2 regions of the Erwinia sp. E_sp_B01_1 genome follow, and region 2 is predicted to be linked to the other one. Evidence: predicted binding sites of a transcription regulator. Region 2 holds the regulator's gene; the other holds the start of a gene.

Region 1 (15,481 bases), 630 kb from region 2:
TCAATACTCGCTATGGAGGGGAAAAAGATGGACGAATACTCACCAAAAAGGCATGATATCGCCCAGCTGAAATTCTTGTGTGAAAATTTGTACGACGAAAGCCTGGCCACCTTAGGTGACAGCCACCATGGCTGGGTCAACGATCCTACTTCCGCAGTCAATTTACAACTCAATGACCTGATTGAGCATATTGCTGCCTTCACCATGAATTACAAAATTAAACACATCGAAGACAGTGACCTGATTAGTCAGATAGATGAATATCTCGATGATACGTTTATGCTCTTCAGTAATTACGGCATTAATGTTCAGGATTTACAGCGCTGGCAAAAATCAGCAAAGCGTCTGTTTAACATTTTTGCAGAGGAATGCGCTCTTGTTCCTTTACCGGCGAGCCATTCATTTTAGCAACCCTTTATTTTTCCTACGGTTTAACAATGACAGATAAACTTCTTACTAAAACTGATTATCTGATGCGTTTAAGACGTTGTCGGTCAATCGACACCCTTGAGCGCGTAATCGAAAAAAACAAATACGAATTATCTGATAATGAGCTGGCTGTATTTTATTCTGCAGCGGATCATCGTCTGGCTGAACTGACCATGAATAAGCTTTACGATAAAATCCCGGTTTCGGTCTGGAAATTCGTTCGCTAAAGTATTTCTCAGAACTGAGTCGCAATTTAATTAAAGGCTGGATTTTACAAAGGAAGGTGGGGCTGGCATACAAGGGCAGAATTGGGTGGGGGCCCTGCCAGCTACATCCCGGCACACGCGTCACCTGCTGCGGCTGCTTCCTTCCGGATCTGACCGAGTTCACAAGTTAGCATTGCGGGAGAACCAACCGGGCCCCCATTGAGTGCTCCATCAGATGGAGCGAGGGCATTATCAATCAAGCCCCAGGCAATTGCAACCCTGCGCCTTTTGACCGTTGCTTTCTTGTTCAGGGAGAACAATGGAACACCCCGATTTTAAACAACGCATTTTTCATATAGTTGCTGCTATTCCCAGGGGCAAAGTCACCACCTATGGCGACATTGCCCGTCTTGCTGGTTCCCCCAGAGCTGCCCGTCAGGTGGGAGGCGTTTTAAAACGCCTGCCTGCAGGCAGTAAGCTTCCCTGGCACAGAGTAATAAACAGACTCGGTGAAATTTCCCTGACCGGTGACGATCTTGATCGTCAGCGTCATGCATTGCTGAATGAAGGCGTTGAAGTTAGCGCAGAGGGCAAAGTAGCGCTGAAAAAATATCGCTGGGAAGGCTAACCGCCCCACAGAGGGGCGGTGATTTTACAATGAAGTAGGTGCAGGAACTGCCCCGGAAGGCGTCATCTGCGTTGGAGAAGTTGAAGGCACCGTTGTCGCCGCTCCGCTTTGCGTTGGCATCGCCATTGAAGGAACCGGGACCAGTATCAACTCCTGCTTGTTCCCGCCATTATTGATAACCGGTTTAACCGTATCGGTAATAAACATCATTTTGTCTTTTACGGTGATAGCTGCACTCAGCAGGATCCTTGCATTGGGCTGAATATCCGCTGGATTGTAAGGCAGGATAAAGTTGAAAGGCGCCTGCTTACCATCGGTTCTCACTACCCGCTGTGAGATGACTTTTGAAGGTGCATCAGCCAGTGAAGCATCAGATAACGTGACCGTCAGCACTGCATCAGGCGGCAGCGCCACACGCTGGCGAATATAGATCGATCCACTGACGTTAGGCTGGCGAAGCGTTGCCTGCTCACCTGCCACCTGTGAAGCCAGCGTCGCCGTGGGCACATCTTTGCCTTTATCAGCACATCCGGAAAGTACCACCGCCAGCGCGGCGCCCGTTAACATTGGCCAGACTTTCATTGATGTATTCTCCTTATGATCAATGCAGAAGTTGATGTTTCAGTTAGCCCAAAGAACAGTCATTCACTGCTCTGTTAACTTTAATTCTGGCACAAGTTACTGATATTTTCCTGGAAGTGCCCTCTCCTCTCTTTATCTCTGAAGATAATTGTCACGCCCCGTTGACGGTAACTGGTCGGATCTCGCAAACTGTGAGCTAGTTGATCACTGAGGATTGCCGCTATGAGTCAGGCCCTGCAAAACCTGTTAAATCTGTTGAACCTGGAAAAGCTGGAAGAAGGCCTGTTTCGTGGCCAGAGTGAAGATCTTGGCTTACGCCAGGTCTTCGGTGGGCAGGTGGTAGGCCAGGCACTCTATGCTGCCAAACAAACGGTGCCCGCAGACCGTATTATTCACTCTTTTCACAGCTATTTCCTGCGCCCTGGCGACAGTCAGAAAGCGATTATCTATGATGTGGAAACGCTGCGTGATGGTCAGAGTTTCAGCGCCAGAAGAGTCAGCGCAGTCCAGAATGGTCATCCTATTTTCTATATGACGGCCTCTTTTCAGGCCCCGGAAAGCGGCTTTGAGCACCAGAAAACGATGCCTGACGTGCCCGGCCCGGATGCGCTGCCCAGTGAAGGCGATCTCGCCCATAAGCTGGCGCATTTCATCCCTGAAAAAGCGCGTGAGAAATTTCTCTCTGAGAAGCCGTTTGAAATAAGACCCGTAAAGTTTCACAACCCGCTCCAGGGCCATGTTGATGAACCTGTGCGGCATGTCTGGATCCGCGCTAACGGCGGCATGCCGCAGGACAAACGTATTCACCAGTACCTGCTGGGTTACGCCTCTGATTTCAATTTCCTGCCTGTTGCACTCCAGCCGCATGGGAAAGGTTTTCTTGAGCCCGGTATGCAGGTTGCCACCATCGATCACTCAATGTGGTTCCACCGCCCGTTCAGTCTTAATCAGTGGCTGCTGTACAGCGTTGAGAGCACCTCAGCATCCAGCGCCAGAGGCTTTGTTCGCGGGGAGTTTTATAATCAGCAGGGTACGCTGGTGGCTTCAACGGTGCAGGAAGGGGTGATAAGAGTGCGTGGGCCCAGATAGCAGAAGCAGGAACGGCTCCCGAAGGAGCCGTTTTGATTTTTAGTTATTTTAGCGCACTACTTTTCCTGCATCAGTTTTACTGGTTGTAAGCATTTTCGCCGTGGCTGTTCACATCCAGACCTTCACGTTCCTGATCTTCCGGAACACGCAGACCTACAGTCATGTCAGCAATTTTAAAGGCGGCGAAGGCAACCACACCCGTCCAGACGATAGTCACACCCACGCTGAACAGCTGGATCCATACCTGATGCCCCATGGTCACCCCTTCTGCATAACCCACGCCACCCAGTGAAGAGGAAGCGAAGACGCCGGTCAGGATGCAGCCTACGATACCGCAGACGCCGTGCACACCGAACACATCACAAGGGTCATCAACACGCAGCCATTTCTTCAGGGTAGAAACGCCCCACAGACCAGCCAGCCCGCCCACGATACCGATAACCAGCGCACCCCCCACACCAACGTAACCACAGGCTGGGGTGATAGCCACCAGACCCGCAATCGCACCAGAGCAGACGCCCAACAGGGAAGGTTTACCGCGCAGCGCCCACTCACCGAAGGTCCAGCTCAACATCGCACCCGCGGTAGCCATGACAGTATTAATGAAAGCCAGGGCAGCGATTTCGTTAGCAGCGCCGGCAGAACCCGCATTGAAGCCAAACCAGCCCACATACAGGATCGCGGTACCGGTAAAGACCATCGGCAGGTTATGAGGTTTAAACGCTTCTTTGCCAAAGCCTGCACGTTTGCCGACCAGGTAAGCGCCGACCAGCCCCGCCACAGCGGCGTTAATGTGCACTACAGTTCCGCCCGCGAAGTCCAGCGCGCCGTCCTGTGCCAGCAGCCCGCCTGACCAGACCATATGTGCAATCGGCAGGTAGGAGAAGGTCAGCCAGATGGCTACGAAAATCAGTACCGCAGAGAAACGGATACGTTCTGCGATAGCACCCACAATCAGACCCACGGTGATACAGGCAAATGAGGCCTGGAAAGAGACGTGGATATACTGATAGAAGGTGCCAACCAGTGCCGTCAGCTGGATGTTTTTCAACATCGCCATGCTGAAGCCACCGAAGAAAGCGTTACCTTCACTGAAGGCCAGAGAGTAACCGTAAATCATCCACAGCACGCAGACCATGGCGAAAGTGACGGAAACCTGAGTCAGCATGGAAAGGACGTTTTTGGCGCGGATTAAGCCGCCGTAAAACAGGGCAATACCCGGCAAGGTCATGAACAGCACCAGCGCGGTACAGATCATCATAAAAGCGTTGTCGGCTTTATCTGCCACCGCTGGGGCAGCTGCCATCGCAAGCGAAGGTAACAGTGCCAGACTGGCGAGGCCGAACAGAGCGAATTTTTTCTTCATTTTATCCCATCCCATCACAATACTTAGCCCCGAAATTACAGTGCTGCTTCGTCAGTTTCGCCGGTGCGAATACGGATGACCCGCTGCAGCTCCGCCACAAAAATTTTACCGTCACCAATTTTGCCTGTGTAGGCCGCTTTGCTGATGACATCGACCACTTCATCGAGTTGATCATCGGCAATCGCAATGTCTATTTTTACTTTTGGCAGGAAGTTCACGCTGTACTCAGCACCGCGATAAAGTTCTGCATGCCCCTTCTGGCGACCAAAACCCTTAACTTCGGTAACGGTCAGCCCCTGAATACCGATAGAGGACAGTGCTTCACGCACGTCTTCCAGCTTAAATGGTTTGATTACCACGGTAACCAGCTTCATACGATCCCCTCCAGGTATTGAAAACGGTTGTTTCGCCCGACACGGAATGAGTAAAGCAAAGGCTGTGCCATAAATTAAAAATTGGCATTTTTCAGACGATTAGTCAGTCCGGCCCTGAGTTCTTCTCTGTGGGCTGCATGATAAGCATAAAAGTAAACCGGACTTCAGGCAGAAAAAACGCACCATAAAGGTGCGTTGCGCGTTAAATTTGTGCAGAACAGGCTTTCAGAGAAAAATATCGCCTGCTAATGGTGCAGCGAAGCGGTGAGTTTTACACAGCATCGCCCGCTTCCAGTTCATCCCCTGCCTGCTGTAATTGATACATCTGCCAGTAGCGGCCCTGTTTTTCCAGCAGCGCCTGATGGGTTCCCTGTTCAACAGCACGGCCACGGTGCAGAACCAGGATGGTATCGGCATCGGTGATAGTAGAAAGCCGGTGAGCAATGACCACCAGCGTGGTTTGCTCCCGCACTGCTTTCAACGCCTTCTGAACGGCCTGTTCGGTGCCGGAGTCAATATTGGCCGTGGCCTCATCCAGTATCAGGATTTGCGGCGAGGCTACCAGCACTCGGGCCATTGCCAACAGCTGCTTCTGTCCAACGGACAGAGTGTTCCCCTGCTCACCCAGACGAGTATGGATCCCTTCAGAGAGGCTTCGCGCCAGATCGGCAAGCTGTACCCTTTCCAGCACCTGCCAGACGGTCTCCTCGCTGATATCACGGCCCAGGGTGACATTGGCGAAGAAGGTATCGGCCAGTACCACCGGATCCTGCTGAACCATCGCCACCCCATGGCGTAATACGCCGTGACTCAGAGTACTGAGAGGTCTGCCATCGAGGTTGATCTCCCCCTGCTGCAACGGATAGTAGCCCATTAACAGGTTCGCCAGCGTGCTCTTGCCGCTCCCGGTATGCCCGACCAGCGCGACAAAGTTCCGCGACGGCACCTCAAGGTTGATGTCGCTCAACACGTTGCGATCGTCCCGATAGGCAAACGTCAGGTCTCTGACCTCAATCCGGCCTGAGGCCAGCGGCTGGACATCGCTGCCGTAATGTTGTCGGGGCGCATCTATCAACTCAAAAATACGCTCACCCGCCACCACGGCCTGTTGCAGCATCGATTGCTGGGTGGTGAGCTCAATCAGCGGTTCGTTTAACCGGCCAAGATAATTGATAAAGGCATAGAGCACGCCCACCTCAATACTCCCGGCAGAAGAGAAGCCGAACAGCATCATCAGGCCGCAGAGGATCAGGGCTGAAAACAAGCTCAGCAGCGGACGCAGCAGGAAACCATCCAGCTTCAGGGTTTCCATTCTTGCCAGATAGTGTGAGCGACTGGCTTCACCCATCCGCTCGCCAAAACGAGCCTGCTGGCGAAACTGCTGGATCACGCTCATGCCATTAATCACTTCATTGAAGCCATTGTTGATATCGGCCAGATAGCTGCGTACACGTCGTACAATCGGCGTGCTGTAACGCTGATAAATCAGCATTACCGTCAGTACGGCAGGGAAGATGGTGATCGCCACCAGCGCCATGCGCCAGTCCAGGCTGAACATCGCCACCAGCATTGCTCCAATCAGTGCCGCACTGCGCAGCACTGTCGCCACTACGGTGACATATAAATCGCGGACGACCTCAGTATCATTGGTTACGCGAGAAATGATCTGCCCTACCGGCTGGGTATCAAAGGCACTCAGCGGCTGACGCAGCGCGGCATCCATAACATCCATACGCAGTTGCTGGACCACGCCCACCGCGGCCTGATTGAATAACAGGGCCTGCCAGTAATGCAGTGCCGCCGCCAGAATTTGCAGCAGAATAAAACTCACCGCCAGCCCGGCCACCAGCCCCAGCGGCATATACTGTTTCGCTACCATATTATCGATAAAGTAGCTGACAAGGATTGGCCCCATCACCTCTGCCCCGGCAGCTATCCACAGCAGTAGCACGGCCAGCCCAAGGGATTTGCGCCAGGGTGAACCATAACTCAGCAGGCGTTTCAGGGTTGGCCAGAGTTGCGTGAGATTAGCCATGTGGGACACCCTTTTCGCTCTCTTCTTCATCCAGTGCAGCCTCAAGCTGCTGATAACGATACATATCCTGATACCATCCGGCTTCAGCGGCGAGCTGTTCATGCCGCCCACGTTGGGTGACTCCCCCTTTCTGCAACACCAGAATCTCACTGGCTTCGGTCAGGGCGGATAAACGGTGCGCGCTGATAATTACCGTTCTTCCCTGCCCCCACTGCCGCAGGTTGTGCAGGATTTGGTATTCGGTACGTCCATCCACCGCAGAGAGCGCATCATCTAGGATCAGGATTTCAGCATCCAGCAGCAGCGCGCGGGCAATGGAGATCCTCTGCTTCTGTCCCCCTGAAAGCATCACGCCGCGCTCGCCCACTTCGGTCTCATAACCTTTTGGCAGCCGCAGAATATCGTCATGCACATTAGCCAGTTTTGCTGCCTGCTCAATATCGCCCTGCCTGGCGCCTGGTCGCCCAAGTGCAATGTTGTTTGCCACGGTATCGGAGAACAGGAAAGGAGTCTGGCTTACTACCGCCAGCCGGCTGCGCCAACTGTCCAGCCGCAGTTGCGTGAGGGGGATCCCCTGGTAGCGGATATCGCCCTGGGCAATATCGAAATGCCGCTGAATAAGGCTGAGCAGCGTGCTTTTGCCGGAGCCGGTGGGGCCGCAAAGCCCCAGCATCTGCCCCGGTCTGAGGTTAACGTTTACCTGTCTGAGTGACGGATAGCGGGCGCCCGGATAACAGAATTCACGAATGGCGACCTGTAACGGCCCCCGTTCTTCAGGCAGGGTTTTAGTGCCATCTGCCACCGCGGGTGCTTCTGATAACAGCGAGCGGATACGGCTCCATGCCGCACTGCCACGTTCAACAATGTTGAACATCCAGGCCAGCGCCAGCATCGGCCAGATCATCAGGCCAAGATACATGACAAAGCTGGTCAACTGGCCCAGGGTCATCTGATTATGCCAGACCAGCCAGCTGCCACCGCCGATCGCCAGCAGGTTGGACATGCCGATAGCGATATAGATAGTGGGGTCGAATCGGGCATCCACTCTTGCCACCCGCAGGTTTTTCTTGCCGGTATCTCTGGCGATGTCGGCAAACTGGCCAGACTGGTGGTCCTCCAGGCCAAAAGCTTTAATCATCCGGATGCTGGTTAAGCTTTCCTGAGTCTGATCATTCAGCGAGGAAAAGGCCGCCTGTGCCAGCTTGAAACGGTTATGCAGCTGATCGCCATAACGTTTTATTACCAGTGCCATGATCGGCATGGGCAGCAGCGCCAGCAGGGTCAGCTGCCAGCTAATCTGCGTGCTCATCACAAACAGCACCACCAGTCCCATAACCAGCGAGTCCACCAGCGTCAGCACGCCTTCACCCGCGGCAAACACCACGCGGTCAACATCATTGGTGGCACGGGCAATCAGATCACCCGTACGGTGACGAAGATAGAATTCGGGATGCTGGCGACTTAGCTGGCGATAGAAGTCCTGCCTCAGCTCCACCGCCAGTTGATAAGAGGCACCAAACAGCAGCACACGCCAGACATACCGCAGCAAATAAACGACCACGGCGGTGATCAGCATTACGCCAAGCCACATCATCAGCCGCGAGTGACTCATCTGCTGGTGGGAGACGCCATCCACAATCATGCCCACGATTTTAGGGGGCAACAGCTGCAGAATGGCGATAACGATCAGCAGGGCTACCGCCCCAAGATAACGTCGCCACTCTCGAATAAAGTACCAGCTTAATTGGCTAAACAGTCGCACAGAAAACGTCCCGGTTAAGATTGAGCAGGGTAAAGAGCAGCGCCCTTCCCTATTTCAGCGGCAGCGCCGTGGTGTATTTTATCTCTTCCATCGCAAAGCTTGAGGTGACATCCAGTAAACCTGGAACACTGTTCACTAAACTTTTATAGAAAGCATCATAAGTTTTCATATCGGCAACCTGAATTCGCAGCAGATAGTCATATTCACCCGCCATACGGTAACACCCCATCACTTCCGGCATCGCCTGCACCACTTCGACAAACTGTTGATACCAGTGGCTACTGTGCTGCTGAGTTTTGATCATCATAAACGCCGTGAGTGACAGATCGAGTTTTTCCGCATTAAGCAGCGCAACCCGGCCGCGAATATAGCCTTCATCTTCCAGCCTTTTCAACCGTTTCCAGCAGGGCGTGGTGGTGAGATGCACAGCATCAGCCATTGCCTGTAGCGATATCGTGCAATCCTGCTGCAGGAGCGTCAGCAGCTTAAGGTCTGTTTTATCTGTCATTCCCTATTCCCGGAGAAAAATATTCTCTTTACAGGTCATTATACAGCAAAGAGAGTAAACCTTTTTTCCGCTTAATGCCGTACTCTTAAGGAAATTTTGCCGGGGAAGAAGTATGACAGATTCATGGGTTTCACACGCTGTTCAGGAGATTAACGCGGATATTCAACGCTCTGCGGATACACATCTGATCCGTCTGCCGTTGGCCGCCTACCCTGGTATCTGGCTCTATCTCAAAGACGAAAGTACCCATCCCAGCGGCAGTCTCAAGCACCGCCTGGCACGCTCGCTGTTTTTGTACGGGCTTTGCAATGGCTGGATAAAAGAAGGCACGCCGATAATTGAGGCATCCTCGGGCAGCACTGCCGTTTCCGAAGCCTATTTTGCCCGTATGCTCGGTCTGCCATTTATTGCTGTCATGCCCGCCAGCACCGCAAAACGAAAATCAGAACAGATCGCCTTTTATGGCGGGCGCTGCCATTTCGTTGAGGATCCCTGCCAGATGTATGCTGAATCTGAACGGCTGGCAAAAGAGCTGAACGGCCATTTTATGGATCAGTTCACCTATGCTGAGCGGGCAACCGACTGGCGTGGGAATAATAATATCGCCGACAGTATTTTTCAGCAGATGAAAAACGAGCCATTCCCGATCCCCGACAGCATCGTTATGAGCGCCGGAACCGGCGGGACTTCAGCAACTATCGGACGCTACCTGCGTTATCAGGGCCATCCTACCCGTCTGGCCGTGGTGGATCCTGAAAACTCCGTGTTCTTCGACTACTGGTACAAGCGGGATAAAACACTGCGCACTATCCAGAGCGGTAAAATAGAAGGGATTGGTCGCCCCCGTGTTGAGCCCTCATTTATCGCAGACGTGGTGGATGAGGTGATCCGCGTTCCGGATGCGGCCAGCATTGCCACTATGCTGTGGCTGGAGAAACAACTGGGACGTAAGCCCGGCGCCTCGACTGGCACCAATGTCTGGGGCGCGTTGCAGCTGGCAGAAAGGATGGCGCAGGAAAAACGAACCGGGGCGATTGTGACTCTGCTCTGTGACAGCGGGGAACGCTACCCCGACAGCTATTACAACCCGGAATGGGTAAAAGAGCATATCGGAGATATCAGGCCGTGGCAGCAAATGCTGGATTAAAAAGCCGGACTTCACTGTCCGGCATGCTGTAATGAAGTTCAGTTCATCAGGACCGCCCGGTATTATCAACCTCAATATTCGGGGGAATAGATGAGGTCTGGGGTCGTAAGCCAGTGGTTCAGGTAATGTGACACACCCTGTGTTTCGCAGTGTCCGATTACCGGTAAATGTGGCAGTACCGATTTAAGCTGGCTCATCGCATTACCCATAATAAAACCGCGCCCCACGGTTTCCAGCATCTCGCGATCGTTCATCGCATCGCCAAACGCCATACAGTCAGCCAGGGTAAAGCCAAGCGCAGCTGAGAGTGAGCCCAGCGCCACGCCTTTATTACAGCCAGGCGGCAGAACTTCCAGGCAATTCCGGGCTGAGAAACAGAGGTGGGCACGCTCGCCCAGCGCTGCGCTCAACGCTTCCTGCAGCTTGCAGAGTTCATCGTGCTCAGCAATAAAACAGATTTTCGTCACTTTATGTGCCGGCAGACGCTTCAGGTCAGCCAGCTGATAGCGAAAACCGCTCATCAGATGAGCCTGCAGGATTTGCGGAAGATCGTGTTGAGTTAACCATCCGTCGTCGTTAAAGACATGCAAACTGGCGGTGGTATCCCAGCTTGTGTGGATGACTTCTTCAGCCACTTCCGGGGAGAGGTCGCTGGATGACAGCAGAATTCCCTGCCGATCGTGGACACGGGTACCATTGCCGGAGATTAAATAAGCCTTCAGCTTAAAGTCGGCAATCAGCGGCTGCATCTCCAGCCAGTGACGACCGGTAGCAAAAGTCAGTAATACCCCCTTCTCTTCCAGCGCCCGCAGCGCGGTCAGGGTTCTTTCGCCTAACTGATGATTTGGCATCAGCAAGGTCCCATCCATATCAAACGCCGCCAGCCGGGCCATCTTCACTCCAGTGTCTGTTTTTTCATCGGATTCAGAGTATCGCCTGGTATTTGCGGAACTGATAGTGAATACATGCGAAAAACGGTTTGATTTTTCCCGCGCCGGGTTCGCCCCGGCTATCATTCCCTGAGCAGCACTACCCTTCTTTTGCCTCAGGCAGTACCATATGGCGCATCGGATAATTAAGGTGAAAAGAATGAAACGTGCAGTAGTGGTTTTCAGCGGCGGACAGGATTCAACCACCTGTCTGATTCAGGCACTGAAACAGTATGACGAGGTGCATTGCATCACTTTCGATTACGGCCAGCGCCATCGTGAGGAGATTGAGATTGCCCGGGATCTTTCGCTTTCACTGGGTGCCCGCGCACATAAAGTGCTGGACGTGACCATGCTCAGTGAACTGGCCGTCAGCAGCCTGACCAGAGATAACATTCCGGTACCGGCTTACGATCCTGAAGCCACAGGTCTGCCGAGCACTTTTGTGCCAGGCCGCAATATTCTGTTTCTGACGCTGGCTTCGGTTTATGCTTATCAGGTCGAAGCGGAGGCGGTGATCACGGGCGTATGCGAAACAGATTTCTCAGGTTATCCGGACTGCCGCGATGAATTTGTCAAAGCTCTGAACCAGGCCGTCACGCTGGGAATGGCCCGTGAAGTTCGCTTTGAAACGCCGCTGATGTGGCTGAATAAGGCGGAAACCTGGGCGCTGGCCGATTACTGGCAGCAGCTGCCCCTGGTACGCAATGAAACCCTGACCTGTTACAACGGAATAAAAGGCGATGGCTGCGGCGAGTGTGCTGCCTGCCATCTTCGCGCCAATGGCCTGAACCAGTACCAGGCCGACAGCAGCGCGATCATGGCTGAGATGAAGCTGAAAACAGGCTTACGCTGACAGCATCTCTTCCATCCTTCTTTTCAGCTCTCCCTCCATCGGCTGCGCCTTTTGCGTGCGCAGATCGATGCAGGCAAAAGTCAGCGTGGCGTCTGCTACGGCTTCGCCCAGAGGTGCCAGCGTCACCGTCTGACCTATAACGCCACTTTTCCCGCCCAGCTGCACCAGCTTGCTTTGAATATTCAACACATCCCCCATGACCGCCGGACGGCGATAATTAATGTTGATATTGACCACGACAAACGCCAGGTGATTTTCCTGCAGCCAGCTGAACGACTTCAGCCCTTCAAGCCATTCCCAACGGGCTTCCTCAAGGAATTCAAGATAGCGGGCATTGTTAACGTGCTGATAAACATCCAGATGATAGCCACGGACTTTAATGGTGGTAAACATAATAACGCTGCCCCTTAATCAACAGAGGTCACACCAACTGGTATGACCTCTACAGATTAGCAGCGGAAGCTGCCGCACTCTGAACAATGCGTTAAACTCGCGAGAGATGTCACAATTTCAGCCGTGACAGGTTTCTCTCAACCAGCGCATTCCCCATCCCGGGAACCTCTTTCAACTGCTCAATGGCGGTAAAATCGCCATACTGCTCCCGGTAGCTCACAATGGCTTCGGCTTTTTTAATCCCCACGCCGTTCAGCGCTGCCGCCAGTTCCCCAGCGCTGGCCTGATTGAGGCTGACTTTCTCAGACGCAGAGGCCGTGCTTTCAGTCAGGGTCTCAGCAGGTGCTGCCGCGGTCGTTTCTGTTGCTTGTACCGGCATCACTATCATTGCGCCAGCACTTATCATCATTGCCAGCCCTACTGCTTTAAGTCTGTTGTGCATGCTGTATTCCTCCATGTGTTTGACAGCATGCCTACCCTACAGCGGCAAAAACGAAGTCACAAAGGGTGGAATTCAGAAATGGAAAAGGCCGCGAAAGCGGCCTTTTGATTTGCAAATCGTTGCAGGAATTTTGCGAGGCTTACTGGGCCTGCGCAGCTGCACCGTATTTGATTTTTGCTTCTTTACGCAGGTTGCTGAGCAGCGCTTCGAAGGCGATTTGCGCATTATTCTGCGTCACACCCTGAACCATCGCGTTCTTCTGTGCATCCGGCATGGCTCCGCTGCGAACTTCATCCAGCGCCAGCAGCAGCACGTTACCTTCGCCATCTTCACTGACCGCGTAAGAAGGCTTGCCCTTCTCTGGCTGGCTCATGGTGAAAGCAGCCTGGGAAGCAGCATCCTGACCATTGCGGGTCAGTGTTTTCTGGTTGCTGAAGCTCAGGTTAGCCGCTTTCATCGCCTGCTCGCCTTTGCCTGCTTTGAGATCGGCCAGCAGTTTGTCAGCCTGAGCTTTGGCTTCTTTCTGCGCTTTCTGAGTTTTCAGAGAGTCAGTAATCTCAGCCGTCACCTGATCAAGCGGTTTAACTGCTTCAGGTTTGTGCTCGCTAACGCGCAGGACGAAAGCACGATCGCCCTCTACGGTAATGATGTCGGAGTTGTTGCCAGGGGCACCATTCTCACCGACCAGATCGCCGCTAAAGATTGCCTGCTCTACCTGCTTAAAGTTCAGCTCGGCAGGCGGGTTTTCGTGACTGAACCAGCCAGTTTCCACCGCCTTGACGCCTGCAACCTGCTCGGCACCAGCCAGAGATTCATTGTCATTACTCGCTGCATCACTGACTTTCTGCTGCAGTTTGTAATAAGCATCGATCGCTTTTTCCTGCTTCACTTTTGCGGCAAGGTCATCATGTACGGCAGAAAGTGGCTTAATTTGCTGCGCCTGAACATCATCCAGACGGGCAACCAGGAAGCCTACTGAAGATTTGATCACCCCAGAAAGCTGACCTTTCTCTTTCAGGCCTGCAGATTTCAGTTCGTCAGGCGTGGTAGCTGGCTCCAGCCAGCCCATGTCGCCACCTTTACGGGCAGAGATTGGGTCAACAGATTTCTCTTTTGCCAGCGCAGCAAAGTCACCGCCCTTTTTCAACGCGTCCAGTACGGCCTGAGCATCCGCTTCCGATTTGGTCTGGATGATGCTGTAACGGGTGCGCTGAGGCTGGGTATATTCAGCCTGATGTTGATCGTACCAGCTCTGAATTTCACTCTCGCTGGCGGTTTCCTGCAGAGAAGCAGCATCCAGCTTAATGTAGCTGACGCGGAACTGCTCAGGAGACATAAAGCTGTTTTTGTTCTGCTCGTAGTAGTTTTTGATCTCTTCCGGGCTGACCGTCTGCTTAGCCGTCAGCGCCGCGACGTTGATGGTCGCTTCACGTACCAGACGTTCCTGAGAAACCAGTGCCGCCAGAGCATCCGTTTCACCCGTCAGCATAAAGTCCGTTCCGGTGATGGAAGCGATCAACTGCTGGGTGGTCAACTGCTTACGCAGGGCCTCAGCATAACTGTCGGCAGAAAAGCCCATCTGATTGATCAGGCCAAGGTATTTGGCATTATCGAATTTACCGTTGGTCTGGAAGGCGGGCTGGCTGAAAATGGCCTGCTTGATTTGATCGTCGCTGATAGCCAGACCCAACTCTTTGGCATAACCGGTCAGTAAAGTTTCATCGACCAGTTGAGACAGGGCCTGCTGGCGGATCTGCTGAAGGTAAGCCGGATTACCAGCCAGCTGAGAGAACTGCTCACCTAACTGCTGCTGCTGACGGGAACGTTCATTAGAAAATGCGTTCTCGAGCTGCGCGCGGCTGATTTCCTGTCCGTTAACTTTGGCAGCATAGTCTCCGTTACCGCCGGTCAGGTAACCACCCACGCCGGTCAGTACGAAAGAAAGAATGATCAAAGCCAATATAATTTTGAGCACGACATTATTCGAAGCCGCGCGTAAATTGTCCATCATGGTGTGACAACACTCCGCTGTAGTGTGAATGTAAACCTTTGCGCTTTCGTCCCGCATCCCGGGGACGCTCCACGCCGCTGCGTAGCAAACCGCACGCCACTATGACAACCGCAAAAAGCAAATGTCATGAAAACATAAAAAAAGGCACATCAGAATGCTGATGTGCCCCGTATGGTACATGAGAACGCCTGGACAATCCTCACTCCACCGAAGAAATTGCAGCGGTGGAAGCATACCGCCATTAGTTAACGGCGTCTTTCAGCGCTTTGCCAGCACGGAAGCCAGGCACTTTGCCTGCAGGAATGGTGATCTCTTTGCCGGTCTGTGGGTTACGACCAGTGCGCTCTGAGCGCTCACGCACGGAGAAGGTGCCGAAGCCTACCAGCGCTACTTCGTCGCCCTCTTTCAGTGAATCGGACACTGAACTCATGAAAGCATCTACTACACGTCCCGCTGCTGCTTTAGAAATGTCAGCGCTTGCAGCAATTTTGTCGATCAACTGTGACTTATTCACTCAATAATCCTCTCTTTTATTATTCACTTCATAAGCAGGTTTCCCACCTGTTACGAAAGCGTATCAATTATCTGGATTTAATTATGCTACGCCTGATACGGCCTCGCCGTCACTGGCTTAACAGCTCTCTAAATTAGCGGCACAAAAAAAAGCTGGCAAGTCCCAATTTGCCTGCCAGCGTTCTTTTTGTTTCAGGTCACTATTTTGCGG
Region 2 (15,481 bases):
CGGCCTTAGGACGCTTGCCGTGCATATCCAGGCTGATCCAGTCCTCGCCCGTTTCGATATCCGCACCGGCTTCACGCAGCTTAGCCAGCACCGCATCCAGCGTATCAGGCTGGGTCGCACGACACATGACTTTCCCGCCGGAGATAGCGGCAGCAATCAGGAAAGTACCGGTTTCAATACGATCTGGCAGCACGCGGTAAACACCGCCACCCAGACGTTCCACACCCACGATGGTAATACGATCGCTACCTGCGCCGGTGATTTTTGCCCCCAGCGTGTTCAGGAAGTTAGCCGTATCCACAATTTCTGGCTCGCGGGCCGCATTTTCGATAACGGTGGTGCCGGTTGCCAGCGTAGCCGCACTCATGATGGTTACGGTAGCGCCAACACTGACCTTGTCCATTACGATATGTGCGCCTTTCAGGCGGCCATCGACAGAAGCTTTAACGTAGCCCTCTTCGAGTTTGATCTCTGCACCCAGCTGCTCCAGACCCGTAATATGCAGGTCAACAGGACGGGCGCCGATAGCACAGCCGCCTGGCAGGGAAACCTGGCCCTGACCGAAACGCGCGACCAAAGGGCCAAGTGCCCAGATAGAAGCACGCATGGTTTTAACCAGTTCATAAGGTGCACAGTAGATATCAACTTTACTGGCATCCAGATGCACGGAGCCGTTGCGTTCAGCCTTCACCCCAAGCTGACCGAGCAGCTTCATGGTGGTATCAATGTCTTTCAGTTTCGGGACATTCTGAATCTCTACGGGCTCTTCCGCCAGCAGAGCTGCGAACAGGATCGGCAGCGCTGCGTTTTTAGCGCCGGAAATTGTCACTTCCCCGCTTAAACGGGTAGGACCCTGCACACGAAATTTATCCATTGCACCAGCTCTCTTTTTTAACAATAAATGACTGTCCGCTTCACCCCGTGTTGACCGTGGTGACCTTAGCGAAGCAGCTTAAAAACCGTTTAACTTACGGTCGCGCGCCCACTCATCCGGGGTAAATGTCTTGATCGATACTGCATGGATACGGTTATCAGCGATATAAGCCATCAGCGGAGCGTAGACGGTCTGCTGTTTCTTCACGCGGCTCAACTCGCCAAACAGATCGCCCACAGCGATAACCTGAAAATGGCTGCCATCGCCAGTAACGTGGACTTCCTGCAGCGGTAACGCGCCCATCAGCACGGATTGAATTTCACTATTTTCCATGAGGCTTCTAAATTCGGTTAATGATAAACAGGCACACATATTAGTGGAAAGTGCCGCTATCTTAAACAAGCAAAAAGCCCCTGTCGGGACAGGGGCTGGTTATGTTCAGTTTCAGGCCGGAATTTTACCCGTGCGAAACAATGATCTGCTGCAAATTGTAGAGGGTAATTAACGAACGTAGTTTGTCGTTGATGCCCGTAAACAAAGGCGCTTTGCCCTGTTGCAACGCAATGTGACGCAGATGCACCAGCAGCGCTAACCCGGCAGAATCCACCCTCTCCAGCGCTGAAACATCGATTGTATCGATCTGTTTCATCACCGTTTCACGCTGTGCCCAGAGCGCGGACAGCGTCTCACGCTCCAGTTCACCCGAGAGACATAACTGATTCGCCTCAAGATGCCAGCTCAGTTGTTCGCGCATTACTGCTGTTTATCCAGAGTGATGGGCTGATTTGCGTAAGACTTAAGCAACTGGGTCAGGCCATCTACGCCTTTCTGGCGCAGCGTGTCGCTCCATTCATTCTGCTTGGTGGTGATCATGGATACGCCTTCCGCAATCATGTCATAGGCCTGCCACTCGCCAGTGCGGCTGTTTTTACGCCACTGGAAATCGAGACGCACAGGAGGGCGTCCATTGGGATCAACAATAGTGACGCGGATAGCAATGATGGTCTTATCAGCATAAGACTGTTCGGGAGCAATCTGGTAAGTCTGTCCGTTATACAGCGCCAGCGCCTGACCATAGGCCTGAGCCAGATAATCCCCAAAAGCGTTGAAATAGGCTTCACGCTGGGCTGGTGTCGCTTCTTTGTAGTAACGACCTAACACCAGGGCTCCGGCGTATTTGACCTGTACATAGGGTAGCAGCTCTTCCCGCACAACCTGGCGCAGGTAGTCAGGATCCTGTTTGATTTTCGGCTGTTCAGTTTTAAGACGGGTAAAGGTTTTCGCTGCCGCCTCATTCATCATTTGATAAGGATTGGTTTTATCAGCTGCGGCATTGGCCGCTACAGGTGCAATAATCAGCATTGCCACCATCAGGAAACGTTTAAACATTACTTGTCCTCTTATGGATTAGTCGGGGCAGGCTGCCCGTTTGCTTCCGGTGCCACCGGTGAAGCTTCTTTCTTGTCGTTCCCATCGCCGCTCTTATACAAGAACTGGCCAATCAAATCTTCAAGCACCATTGCCGATTTGGTGTCCTGAAGGGTACTGCCATCTTTAAGCATAGCTGTTCCCATGTCAGGATCGTCAAAACCCACGTTCAGCGCCAGAAACTGCTCGCCCAGCAGGCCAGACGTTCTTATCGCCAGTGAGCTGGTGTCCGGCAGCTGATTGTATTTCTCTTCAATATCCATCGACACGCGCGGTAAATAGGTTTTTTCATCCAGCCCGATATCCGTTACCCGACCAATGACCACTCCCCCGATTTTAACCGGTGAGCCTGTTTTCAACCCGCCGATGTTGTCAAAAGTGGCATACAGCTTCCAGGTAGGTTCATTCCCCAGGGATTTTAAATCTGCCACACGCAGACACAGGAACAAGGCTGCACAAAGCGCCAACAGTAAAAATACCCCTACCCAAATTTCGCTTTTTTTCGTTTGCATTGAATCAGTTCCCAAACATCAGTGCAGTCAGCACAAAATCTAAACCGAGTACCGCCAGAGAAGCATGTACTACAGTGCGAGTGGTCGCCCGGCTAATCCCTTCCGAAGTGGGGATAGCATCATAACCATTGAACAGAGCAATCCAGGTCACCGTAAAGGCGAAGACGGCACTTTTGATCACGCAGTTAACAATGTCAGTGCGTACATCCACGGCGTTTTGCATCGCAGACCAGAAGAAGCCGCTGTCGATGCCTTTCCAGCTCACACCCACAATGGCACCGCCCATGACGCCAACGGCGACAAAAATCAGCGTCAGCAAAGGCATGCTGATAAAGCCAGCCCAGAAGCGAGGCGAGATAATTCTTCGCAGAGGATCGACCGCCATCATCTCCATACTGGAAAGCTGTTCGGTCGCTTTCATCAACCCTATTTCTGCCGTCAGCGCTGAGCCAGCCCGACCAGCAAAGAGGAGCGCAGTCACTACCGGCCCCAGTTCACGCAGCAGCGAAAGGGCCACCAGCATGCCGAGGCTGCTGTCCGCACCATAAGTGTTTAAAACCAGATAGCCCTGCAATCCCAGTACCATGCCGATGAATAAACCCGACACCACAATAATCAGCAGCGAAAGCACACCAATACTGTAGAGCTGTTTGATCACCAGTGGCGTATGTTTACGGAAGTGAGGAATGCCCACCAGCGCGTGAAAAAGCATTAATCCGGCACGACCAAAGGAGGCGCAGGTATTGATCCCCTGTCGTCCAAGCGCACGTAATAACATCAGTGTATTAACTCCCTGAACCGGTTAAATCTTGCAGATAGTCCCCTGCAGGAAAGCGAAAAGGTACCGGACCATCAGCGATGCCATCGATGAACTGGCGTACACGCGCATCTTCATTTTCCTTCAAAGCACTGGCCGTTCCCTGGGCGATAACTTTCTGCCCGGCAATAATATAAGCGTAGTCAGCGATACTCAGGACTTCCGGCACATCGTGTGAAACGACAATGCAGGTCATGCCAAGGGAGTGGTTCAGCTCATCGATCAGTTTCACCAGCACGCCCATAGTGATGGGATCCTGGCCTACAAAAGGCTCATCAAACATGATCAGGTCGGGTTCTAACGCGATGGCACGTGCCAGTGCGGCACGTCGCGCCATACCGCCCGACAGTTCGGAAGGTTTTAGCTGTGCCGCCCCACGTAGTCCCACCGCCTCCAGCTTCATCATCACCGTGCTGTGCAGCAGTTGCGGGGGAAGCCGGGTGTGTTCACGCAGCGGCCAGGCGACGTTATCGAAAACGGTCAGGTCAGTAAACAGCGCGCCAGACTGAAACAGCATGCTCATTTTTTTCGGGTTTCGTACAACCTGGAGCGGGACAGGCTGGGGATATTTTCACCATTAAACCAGATTTCACCCTTGTCCGGACGTAACTGACCGCCAATCAGGCGTAATAAGGTGGTTTTGCCAATGCCTGATGGCCCCATAATAGCCGTGACTTTTCCTTTTGGCACAGTCAGCGAGATATTATCAAATACAGGTCGATCCCCCCGGGCAAAGCTCACGCCCCGGACATCTACCAGATTCGTCTGCGGCTGGCTCATAGATACCTCTCCATATTTTCAGGCACAGTAATGACCTCAAATGGTAACGCATAACCTGTCGGACACGACACTTTTACAGAAACTTACCCCGAAGACGTGGCTAAAGCTGGCATAAGTTTTACTTTTTGCTTCCAGATCGTCAAAATCAACGCATTCACTTACCGCCCTTGCATTACACGTCGCGCAAGGCGAGCCGACGATTATACCCGATCAAAGGACAATTCATGCTCGTAGCTATAGCACTGTTGGTTATCGGTTTAGTTTTACTGGTATACGGTGCAGATCGTCTGGTCTTCAGCGCTGCTATTTTAAGCCGGGCGCTGGGTATGCCCCCCTGATTATTGGTATGACGGTGGTGGGGATTGGCACTTCACTGCCTGAATTGATCGTCTCTTTTTCTGCTGCGACACATGGTCAGATGGATATTGCCGTCGGCACTGCCATGGGCTCCAATATCACCAACATCCTGCTGATTGTTGGCGGCGCGGCGCTGCTTCACCCGCTTACCGTCCACTCCAATCTGGTGCGCCGTGAACTGCCTCTGATGCTGCTGGTGACATTATTGTGCGGCGTAATGCTGTTTGATAATACCCTCAGCCGTAATGATGGCCTGGCGCTGATCGCCATTGCCGCCGCTTATTTGCTGTTTATTATTAAAATTGCGCGCAAGGCTGAACGTGAAAACAGCGACTCTCTGACGCGCGAGCAGCTTGCGGAACTGCCGCGTGATGATGCTGGCAATACGGTTGCCTTTTTGTGGCTGGCCGTAGCCCTGATTATTCTGCCTATGTCGACGCGGATGGTCATTGATAACGCCACCGTCATCGCTGACTTTTTCGGTGTCAGTGAACTCGTTATCGGCCTGACGGTGATTTCTGTGGGTACCAGCCTGCCTGAGCTGGCCACGGTGATCGCCGGGGCGCTGAAAGGCGAAGATGATATCGCCATCGGTAACCTGATTGGTTCTAACATCTACAATATTGCTATTGTGCTGGGCGTGCCGGCACTGATTCATCCTGGTGATATTGACGCGCAAGCCTTTGCCCGTGACTACTGGGTCATGCTGGGCGTAAGCGCGCTGTTTACGTTGATTTGTCTGCAGCGCAGCCGCTGCATAGGGCGAGTGGCAGGAGCACTGCTGCTCACGGGCTTTGTGGCCTGGGTTGCCCTGATCTGGTGGCTGCCTTCAGCGACCCTCTGGTAAAAAAGGAATGGAAATTATGGCACCTGGCAATCATGCACCTGGCTTTGACTTTCAACAGGCCGGTATTGATGTCCTGACGATTGAACGACAGGGCCTTGAACAGCTGGACCAGTATATCAATGAAGATTTTACCCAGGCCTGTGAACGCATCTACAGCTGCCTCGGAAAAGTCGTTGTGATGGGGATGGGGAAATCAGGCCATATTGGCAAGAAGATGGCAGCAACATTTGCCAGTACCGGGACCCCTGCCTTCTTTGTCCATCCAGCTGAAGCCAGTCATGGCGATCTGGGTATGGTCAGCGCAGGCGATATCGTTATTGCCATCTCAAATTCCGGCGAATCCTCGGAAATCCTGGCGCTGATCCCGGTGCTGAAACGCCTGCACGTTTCGCTGATTTGCATGACCAGCAAGCCCGAGAGCGCAATGGGCCGTGCTGCTGATATCCATCTCTGTGTTAAAGTACCGCAGGAAGCCTGCCCTCTCGGTCTGGCTCCCACCTCCAGCACAACGGCAACGCTGGTGATGGGCGATGCCCTGGCGGTAGCCTTACTGAAAGCGCGGGGTTTCACCGCAGAAGACTTTGCCCTGTCCCACCCGGGCGGCGCGCTGGGCCGCAAGCTGCTGCTTACCGTGAACGATATTATGCACACGGGTGACGAGATCCCTAACGTCAGCCGCGATGCCTCCCTGCGCGATGCACTGCTGGAAATTACCCGTAAAAATATGGGCATGACAGTCATCTGCAACGACCTGATGAAGATCGAAGGTATCTTCACCGATGGTGACCTGCGCAGGGTGTTTGATATGGGAATTGATATTCATCATGCCAGTATTGCCAGCGTGATGACGCCAGGGGGAATCAGGGTGCGTCCAAACCTGCTGGCCGTTGATGCCCTTAACCTGATGCAAAGCCGGAATATCACCGCCGTAATGGTTGCCGATGGCGATACGCTGCTTGGTGTGGTGCATATGCATGACATGCTGCGCGCTGGCGTGGTTTAACAAGGAACAGAAGATAAATGAGTACTGCTTCAGGCTGGATTGAAACCTGTTATGGCGAAGTAAGTCAGGATGTGATGGCGCGGGCACGCAACGTCAGGCTGTTGATTTGTGATGTTGATGGCGTCATGTCCGATGGGGTGATCTATCAGGGGAACAGCGGCGAAGAGCTGAAAGCGTTTAACGTCCGTGATGGTTACGGCATTCGCTGCCTGCTGACCTCTGACGTGGAGGTCGCTATTATTACCGGCCGTAAAGCCAAATTGCTGGAAGATCGCTGCGCCACCCTGGGGATTACGCATCTTTACCAGGGACAATCAGATAAGCTTTTGGCCTTCCGTGAACTTCTGGATACACTAGCACTTCGCCCCGAGCAGGTGGCTTATATTGGTGACGACCTGATTGACTGGCCAGTGATGGCTGAAGTGGGTCTCAGCGTCACCAGTGGCTGATGCCCATCCGGTTCTGCTTCCCCGCGCCCACTACGTAACCCGTATCGCTGGCGGACGAGGAGCAGTGCGTGAAATTTGCGATCTGATATTGATTGCGCAGGATAAGTTTGATGAGGCCAAAGGGCAGTCTGTATGAGTAAAACCAGGCGTTGGATTACACTATTACTGGCTCTGATAGCCATAGTGCTGATTGGCTGGAATCTGGCCGGTCCGGATGACAGCTCTACTCCCATAGCAAGCAACGATCAGGAACCTACCTACACGAGCCAAACCTCAAATACGGTGGTCTATAACCCTGAAGGCGCCCTGAACTACAAACTCGTCTCTGACAAAGTGACCTATTTTTCAACGGAGGCGGTCAGCTGGTTCGATAACCCGGTGATGACCATGTACGATGAAAATAAAATAGCGACCTGGTCTGTCCGGGCGGACAAAGCAAAACTGACCAATGACCGTATGTTGTATCTTTACGGCCACGTTGAGGTCAACAGCCTGACGCAAGATGCTCAACTTGAGCGGATCAAGACCGATAATGCCGTAGTAAACCTCGTCACTCAGGATGTCACATCGGAAGATCAGGTGACCCTTTATGGCCGTAGCTTTACCTCTACCGGGATGAAGATGCGTGGAAATTTACGGAAGAAAACTGCCGAGTTGATTGAAAAGGTCAAAACCTCTTATGAAATCCAAAATGAAAAATAACCTTAAGTTTCTGACGCTCAGCTTGCTGTTGGCGGCCAGCCTGCCCGCTTTCGCGCTGACAGGCGACTCAGAGAAGCCGGTCAACGTTGATTCAGAAAATCAGGCGCTGGACATGCAGGGCAACGTCGCGACCTTTACCGGAAACGTGATCGTGACCCAGGGCTCAATCAAAATTACTGCAGATAAGGTTGTGGTTACCCGTCCGGGCGGCGACAGCAACAAAACGATTGTTGATGCCTATGGTAATCCTGCCACTTTCTATCAGCTGCAGGACAATGGTAAACCCGTAAAAGGTCACGCTCAGAAAATGCACTATGAGCTGGCAAAAGACTTTGTCGAGCTGACTGATAATGCTTATCTGGAGCAGCTCGACAGCAACGTGAAAGGCGATCGTATTACCTATCTGGTGAAAGAGCAGAAGATGCAGGCTTACGGCAGCTCAGGTAAGCGCGTGACGACCATCCTGGTTCCTTCTCAGTTGCAGGACAAAGGCACCCAGTCAACCGGACCAAAAAAGAGTAACTAATCAGCTATGGCTACTTTAATTGCGGAAAACCTGGCGAAGGCTTACAAAGGCCGTCGCGTGGTCGAAGATGTCAGCCTGCAGGTCAAATCCGGTGAAATTGTTGGCCTGCTTGGCCCCAACGGTGCAGGCAAGACCACCACTTTTTACATGGTCGTGGGCATTGTCCCGCGTGATGCGGGTCGGATCATCATTGATGATGAAGATATCAGTATCCTGCCGCTGCATGCCCGCGCGCGACGCGGTATTGGTTATCTGCCGCAGGAGGCGTCGATTTTCCGCCGCCTGAGCGTTTACGATAACCTGATGGCCGTGCTGCAAATCCGCGACGATCTGACCACAGAACAGCGTGAAGATCGGGCGAATGAGCTGATGAATGAATTCCATATTGAGCATCTGCGCAACAGCATGGGCCAGGCACTCTCGGGCGGCGAACGCCGCCGTGTTGAGATAGCCCGCGCCCTGGCTGCAAACCCTAAATTCATTCTGCTGGATGAGCCTTTTGCAGGTGTTGACCCCATCTCCGTTATCGATATTAAGAAAATTATCGAACACCTGCGTGACAGCGGATTGGGCGTGCTCATCACTGACCATAACGTGCGTGAGACGCTGGCCGTTTGTGAGCGTGCTTACATCGTCAGCCAGGGACATTTAATTGCGCACGGCACTCCTGGAGAGATTCTGGAGGATGAACAAGTTAAGCGAGTCTATTTAGGTGAAGAGTTCAGACTCTGATAAGGTGTTAATACCCGGTAAGATTTTCAAGGAATCAGTATCCTGAATATGAAGCAAGGTTTGCAACTCAGGCTCAGCCAACAGCTTGCCATGACGCCACAACTGCAGCAGGCTATTCGTCTTCTGCAGCTCTCTACGCTTGAACTCCAGCAGGAAATTCAGCTGGCGCTGGAAAGCAATCCGTTGCTTGAGCAAACCGACATTCATGAAGAAGTGGACGCTCGCGAGTATCAGGAGAAAGAAGCGCTGGATACCCGTGAAGCGCTTGAACAAAAAGATATGCCGGAGGAACTTCCTCTGGATGCGACATGGGATGAGATCTACACCGCTGGTACTCCTTCAGGCACCGGGACGGATTATCACGACGATGAGCTGCCGGTGTATCAGGGAGAGACAACACAGACGCTTCAGGATTACCTGATGTGGCAGGTTGAACTCACGCCCTTTACGGAGACGGACCGGGCTATAGCCACTTCCATTGTTGATGCGGTTGATGACACCGGGTACCTCACTGCCTCGCTGGATGAGATTCTGGACAGCATTGGTAACGACGAACTGACCATGGATGAAGTGGAAGCGGTGCTGAAACGCGTGCAGCGCTTCGATCCGGTCGGCGTCTGCGCCCGCGATCTGCGGGACTGCCTGCTGGTGCAGCTTTCACAATTTGTCCCGGATGTACCAGGCTTAAAAGAGGCCCGGCTGATCGTCAGTGAACATCTCGACCTGCTGGCTAATCATGATTTTCGCAGTCTGATGCGGGTGACTCGCCTGAAAGAAGATGTGCTGAAAGTAGCGATGCAGGTGATTCAGTCCCTTGATCCTCGCCCCGGTCAGTCCATCAATACCAGCGAGCCAGAGTACGTTATTCCGGATGTGCTGGTGCGTAAAACCAGCAACCGCTGGGTGGTGGAACTTAACTCTGACAGCGTTCCAAGACTGAAAATTAATCAGCACTATGCCTCACTGGGCGGTAACACACGTAATGACAGTGACAGCCAGTTTATCCGCAGCAATCTGCAGGAAGCGAAATGGCTGATTAAAAGTCTGGAAAGCAGAAATGATACGCTACTGAAAGTGACCCGCTGTATCGTCGATCAGCAGCAGGCTTTTTTTGAGCAGGGCGAAGAATTTATGCGCCCCATGGTGCTGGCGGATATTGCCAGCGCCGTTGATATGCATGAGTCCACTATTTCCCGCGTGACCACGCAAAAGTATCTGCACAGCCCACGCGGTATTTTTGAATTGAAGTATTTTTTCTCCAGCCACGTCAACACCGAGGGCGGAGGCGAAGCCTCTTCCACGGCGATACGCGCGCTGGTGAAAAAATTAATCTCGGCGGAGAATCCCGCCAAACCTCTGAGCGACAGCAAGCTCACCACCCTGCTTTCCGATCAGGGGATTATGGTGGCACGGCGGACTGTAGCGAAGTACCGAGAGTCTTTATCCATCCCGCCCTCAAATCAGCGAAAACAGCTGGTCTGAACGAACAGATAAGGAAGACCCTATGCAACTCAATATTACCGGGCAACACGTTGAAATCACCGATCCTCTGCGTGATTTTGTGACAACCAAATTTGCCAAACTGGAGCAGTATTTTGACCGGATTAATCAGGTCTATATTGTTCTGAAGGTCGAAAAGGTCACCCAAATAGCGGATGCCACGCTCCATGTAAACGGCGGTGAGTTGCATGCCACCTCGGAAGATAAAGATATGTACGCGGCGATTGACGGCCTGATAGACAAGCTGACGCGCCAACTCAATAAACACAAAGACAAGCTGAAGCAGCACTAAATTTCACTCAAACATTGATTATTTCTTCGCCACCCTTATCTAAGGATATGAGGTGACGTAAGATAACCGGCTCGCCCCTCTCTACGGGGGGCGAGCCGTTAATTAATCAGGCAGGCTGAGCAGTCGACTGATGACTCTACGCGTCCCCTTTTTAAACATGGGGTTCGACACGGTCATTTTGCCAGGCAGAAGTGAACACGTAAGTGAAACTATGATGAACAATGAATTAAAACTGGAACTGAGCTCGGTACTGAATGTCTCCTGCACCCGCAGCGGCGTTCATTGCCAGAGTAAAAAGCGGGCGCTGGAAATTATCAGCGAGTTAGCGGCCAAACAGCTTAACCTTCCGCACCAGACCATCTTTGAAGCGATTCTGACTCGCGAACGCATGGGAAGCACTGGTATCGGCAATGGTATTGCTATACCGCATGGTAAGCTGGTTGAAGATACACTGCGTGCAGTGGGCGTGTTTATCCGTCTGGATCAGCCAATTGCTTTCGATGCCATTGATAATCAACCGGTGGATCTGCTTTTTGCCTTGCTGGTGCCGGCCGATCAGTGCAAAACACACCTGCATACGCTGTCGCTGGTCGCCAAACGTCTGGCAGATAAAACTGTCTGTCGCCGCCTGCGGGCAGCACAGACGGATGAAGAGCTCTTTGGGATCATGGCTGAAAGCCCTGAAGAGAGCCACTGATTCATCTGAGCCAGCTTGTACTGGCTCATTGTAAAGCGTGTGGCCCTGCGCGGTGTCCACACCGGCCAGACCACGAACAGGCCTGTCAGGAGAAGAAGTCATGGTGCTGATGATAGTCAGCGGTCGATCGGGATCGGGTAAGTCTGTCGCATTACGGGCACTGGAAGACATGGGTTTTTACTGCGTCGATAACTTACCTGTGGTGTTACTGCCTGAACTGGCGAACTCCCTGGCCGATCGTAATATGTCGGCGGCGGTAAGTATTGACGTACGTAACATGCCTGAGTCACCAGAAATTTTTGAAAAAGCCCTGACCAGTCTGCCCGAAAGTTTTTCGCCGCAGCTACTGTTTCTCGATGCCGATCGCAATACGTTGATCCGGCGTTACAGTGATACCCGTCGCCTGCACCCGCTTTCCAGCAAGAACCTCTCTCTGGAGAGCGCCATAGACGAAGAGAGTGACCTGCTGGAGCCGCTGCGCTCACGGGCGGACCTGATTGTTGATACCTCTGAGATGTCGGTTCATGAGCTGGCAGAGATGCTGCGTACCCGCCTGTTGGGTAAACGTGAGCGTGAACTGACGATGGTATTCGAGTCATTTGGCTTCAAGCACGGCATTCCGATAGATGCTGATTACGTTTTTGACGTGCGCTTTCTGCCAAACCCACACTGGGATCCTAAATTGCGGCCAATGACCGGGCTCGATCGTCCGGTGGCAGCTTTCCTCGATCGCCATACGGAAGTACATAATTTCATCTATCAGACCCGGAGCTATCTGGAGTTGTGGTTACCGATGCTGGAAACCAACAACCGCAGTTACCTTACTGTGGCTATTGGCTGTACCGGGGGCAAACACCGTTCCGTCTATATTGCTGAACAGCTGGCAGACTATTTCCGCTCTCGCGGTAAAAATGTTCAGTCACGTCACCGCACGCTGGAAAAACGCAAATCATGACAGTCAGACAAACGGTAGAGATAAAGAACAGGCTGGGCATGCATGCCCGTCCTGCGATGAAGCTTTTCGAGCTGGTCCAGAGTTTTGATGCTGAAGTGTTATTGCGAAATGAGAGTGGAACCGAAGCCGAAGCCAGCAGTGTTATTGCACTGCTGATGCTGGATTCGGCCAAAGGCGGCCACATCGAAATTGAAGCTACCGGCCTGCAGGAAGTGCAGGCATTAAACGCAGTTATTGAGCTGTTTAACGCTGGTTTCGACGAAGATTGAGCGTTTAATAATTTAATATGTTTTAAACGCCAGTTTGGCTCAGGCCCGGCACTGTACTGCCGGGCCTGACAGTGCCTACCTCAGCTTATGTTCCCGCAGAAACCCCTCTCCCCCAAGCTGGCGCATCTGGCGCATTATCCATTGCTGACGCTGACGGATATACCCCGATGGCGCACTGGCTTTAAACCGGATGGGATTAGGCAGTACAGCAGCAAGCAGGGCGGCTTCTGACATCGTTAACCGGCTTGCCGGTTTATGGAAATAGCGCTGCGAAGCTTCCTCCACCCCAAACACACCTTCACCGAATTCAGCCACGTTCAGGTAGACCGTCAGGATACGCCTTTTAGTCCAGACCGTTTCAATTCCCACGGTCAGACCCGCTTCCAGCCCTTTTCTCACCCAGCTTCTGCCATCCCATAAGAATACGTTCTTGGCTGTCTGCTGCGAAAGCGTCGAGGCGCCTCTGATCCGCCCCCCTTCCTCGTTATCCAGTACCGACTGAATGGCCTGAACGTCAAACCCCCAGTGAGTGGGAAACTTCTGGTCTTCAGATGCCATGACTGCCAGTGGCATCCAGGGAGAAATCTCATCCATTCCTACCCAGTCTGAATGAGCGACATAAGTGAAATCACCGTGAAACCATGCCGAAAGCTGTCGTTCAGCCATGACTGCAGAAAAAGGAACCGGCAGGAACGAGAACAGTAAAATGCCGGCAATCCAGACGCCAGCCAGGGTTAAAACCGCGCGCAACGCCCATCCCCTGATACGTTTCAAACCCTTTTTATTACGCTGTTTCATACATTAATATCCATGACTATCTTATCAATTCCTGTAATGGGATGATTACTCACTGTTCTTAACTCTCAGGGATAACTTCCAGCCAGCCAGTAATAAAAAAATGGTACTTTTAGACGTAAAAATGCTTAAAATTCCCAAATGTACTATTCCCTTCAACCACTTCCGCGCGTCCGGAATCGGTTCCATAAGAAAACCGACTTGTAAAACAGGGTTAAATGAAAGCGAAAGTGCCAAATGACGTCTAAACTAATTGTTTCGCGTTGCTTATAAATTTCGCGCGTAAGCTTTTGCAAAATTTACCTTACCCGTCTCTGATAAGTGCCATAAGGCGGAATAATCTCTACAGAAACCGGACAGGAACACAAGATTATCCAGCAACATCCAATTATCAAATTCTGGGAATCGATAGGAGAAAACTTGCAAAAATGCTTTTACTCCATCCCTGATAAGAGGATTTGCATGCGAGACGCCAATCTCAGAAAAATAAGTTGTTATACAATCAGTTAAAGTTTTTAATAATGCCGGATTTTCAATTAGCATTGCTGCTAGCGGCCTCAACAGCTGACGATGACAGCAGGTCAAGGCCGCAGTGCTCAAAATCCTCACAATTGGTCAAATAAGCATCATATTAACGCGATTATTCATTTCCAGCTTGACTGTGTTATCAAATTAATGTTTTCTATCTGAAATCGCTGCTCAACATCACACATTTTAATGAATCTGGTAACATGTGATGTAGGATTTGCTAATGTAGTTCCTGAGCGTTTTACCCAATACCGCGCCTGTGCTTTTAAACTCTTCTTCTCAGAATAGCGCAGGTTACCTTTTTCCCTGGTGTTGGCGCAGTATTCGCGCACCCCGGCCTCGGTCGGGGTCATTTTTTTCCAGCGTCCGTAACCCATTCCCGTAACACGTTCACATCATTCCGCCATTCATGTTTCAACTCGTCGATCCATTCCTGAACGTTGTCCCACCAGGCTGGCAGCTCCGGACTTTGAATCTGTTTCGCCAGATACTGAAGATGCACCAGGCCAACCGATCCCGCAGCGCCTTTTATTTTATGCCCCTCTTCCGCAATGCCTTTCTGATCGCGGGCCATCATGTTCGAATCAAGCACCTCAAGGTAACCCGGCATCATCTGCTCGAACATATCCAGACTCTGATAGATAAGCTGGGGACCAACCAGTTCGATGTATTGCTCGAGCATGGTGACATCCAGTAATCCCAGTTTTTCCTCATCCATTTTGCTCTCCTCCGTCTCCTGCTGAAAATCCCAGTACTTTTTGATGATCGCTGTCAGGGCTGGCACAGCCAGCGGTTTACTGAGCACATCATCCATGCCGGCATCCAGATACTCTTTCTTGTCTTTAAGCACATTGGCCGTCAGTGCCACCAGCGGCGGCAGATGCTGTCTGCCATGACGCTGATGGATTTCCCGGGCGACATCCAGACCGGTCATATCCGGCAACTGAATATCCAGCAGCACAAGGTCAAATTCATCGGGGTCAAACATCGCCAGAGCTTCTTCACCCGTCATTGCGACCTCCACGCTGTTACCCAGCTTTTCAAGCACCGAGCGGGCTACCACAACGTTGAGTTCAATATCCTCCACCAGCAGCACATGAAGCGCCGGCAGCGGCATATCATCGGCTGGCTGTTCAGCTTCATGCTGTTCAGCAATACGGGGAGCATTTATCGTCAGCGTAAAGCAGGATCCCGCTCCCGGAGCGCTGCGCACCGTAATGTCGCCCCCCATGCTCTGTGCAAGGCGACGGGAAACCGCCAGACCAATCCCGGTACCGGTTGCCGGTTTACCCCCGCGCTGGTCCTTGACCTGGTAGTACATTGCAAAAATTTTATCCTGCTCATCCTGAGGGATGCCCATCCCCGAGTCTTCCACTTCAAAGCGCAGGCAATCTTCTCCCTGATACTCTACCCGTACA

The links. The regulator sigma-54, encoded in region 2, starts transcription at its own class of promoters, with help from an activator protein. The targets are predictions, from matches to a motif close to GTTGGCACANNTTTCGCTNT.
Positions count from the first base shown of each region.
Region 1: a site for sigma-54 is predicted at 4,727-4,746, ahead of glnK (P-II family nitrogen regulator). Genes of this name have one in related genera too.

Region 1 covers NZ_CP142208.1:1,144,341-1,159,821, reverse strand. Annotated here, with positions in the region: gene tomB (Hha toxicity modulator TomB) at 28-408, shown strand; gene VRC33_RS05515 (HHA domain-containing protein) at 438-656, shown strand; RNA gene ffs (signal recognition particle sRNA small type) at 749-845, opposite strand; gene VRC33_RS05505 (MGMT family protein) at 955-1,263, shown strand; gene VRC33_RS05500 (YbaY family lipoprotein) at 1,288-1,845, opposite strand; gene tesB (acyl-CoA thioesterase II) at 2,068-2,934, shown strand; gene amtB (ammonium transporter AmtB) at 3,011-4,315, opposite strand; gene glnK (P-II family nitrogen regulator) at 4,336-4,674, opposite strand; gene VRC33_RS05480 (SmdB family multidrug efflux ABC transporter permease/ATP-binding protein) at 4,946-6,709, opposite strand; gene VRC33_RS05475 (SmdA family multidrug ABC transporter permease/ATP-binding protein) at 6,702-8,471, opposite strand; gene VRC33_RS05470 (Lrp/AsnC family transcriptional regulator) at 8,521-8,979, opposite strand; gene VRC33_RS05465 (PLP-dependent cysteine synthase family protein) at 9,092-10,126, shown strand; gene cof (HMP-PP phosphatase) at 10,198-11,019, opposite strand; gene queC (7-cyano-7-deazaguanine synthase QueC) at 11,216-11,911, shown strand; gene VRC33_RS05450 (YbgC/FadM family acyl-CoA thioesterase) at 11,903-12,304, opposite strand; gene VRC33_RS05445 (helix-hairpin-helix domain-containing protein) at 12,414-12,746, opposite strand; gene ppiD (peptidylprolyl isomerase) at 12,886-14,757, opposite strand; gene hupB (nucleoid-associated protein HU-beta) at 14,999-15,271, opposite strand; gene lon (endopeptidase La) at 15,471-15,481, opposite strand, start outside.
Region 2 covers NZ_CP142208.1:517,870-533,350, reverse strand. Annotated here, with positions in the region: gene murA (UDP-N-acetylglucosamine 1-carboxyvinyltransferase) at 1-874, opposite strand, end outside; gene ibaG (BolA family iron metabolism protein IbaG) at 953-1,207, opposite strand; gene mlaB (lipid asymmetry maintenance protein MlaB) at 1,332-1,628, opposite strand; gene mlaC (phospholipid-binding protein MlaC) at 1,628-2,263, opposite strand; gene mlaD (outer membrane lipid asymmetry maintenance protein MlaD) at 2,275-2,814, opposite strand; gene mlaE (lipid asymmetry maintenance ABC transporter permease subunit MlaE) at 2,819-3,592, opposite strand; partial or broken gene mlaF (phospholipid ABC transporter ATP-binding protein MlaF) at 3,600-4,411, opposite strand; partial or broken gene VRC33_RS02460 (calcium/sodium antiporter) at 4,636-5,615, shown strand; gene kdsD (arabinose-5-phosphate isomerase KdsD) at 5,632-6,618, shown strand; partial or broken gene kdsC (3-deoxy-manno-octulosonate-8-phosphatase KdsC) at 6,636-7,203, shown strand; gene lptC (LPS export ABC transporter periplasmic protein LptC) at 7,200-7,769, shown strand; gene lptA (lipopolysaccharide ABC transporter substrate-binding protein LptA) at 7,747-8,295, shown strand; gene lptB (LPS export ABC transporter ATP-binding protein) at 8,302-9,027, shown strand; gene rpoN (RNA polymerase factor sigma-54) at 9,076-10,509, shown strand; gene hpf (ribosome hibernation promoting factor) at 10,532-10,819, shown strand; gene ptsN (PTS IIA-like nitrogen regulatory protein PtsN) at 11,034-11,516, shown strand; gene rapZ (RNase adapter RapZ) at 11,617-12,471, shown strand; gene npr (PTS phosphocarrier protein NPr) at 12,468-12,740, shown strand; gene mtgA (monofunctional biosynthetic peptidoglycan transglycosylase) at 12,816-13,538, opposite strand; gene VRC33_RS02400 (hypothetical protein) at 14,180-14,416, opposite strand; gene arcB (aerobic respiration two-component sensor histidine kinase ArcB) at 14,413-15,481, opposite strand, start outside.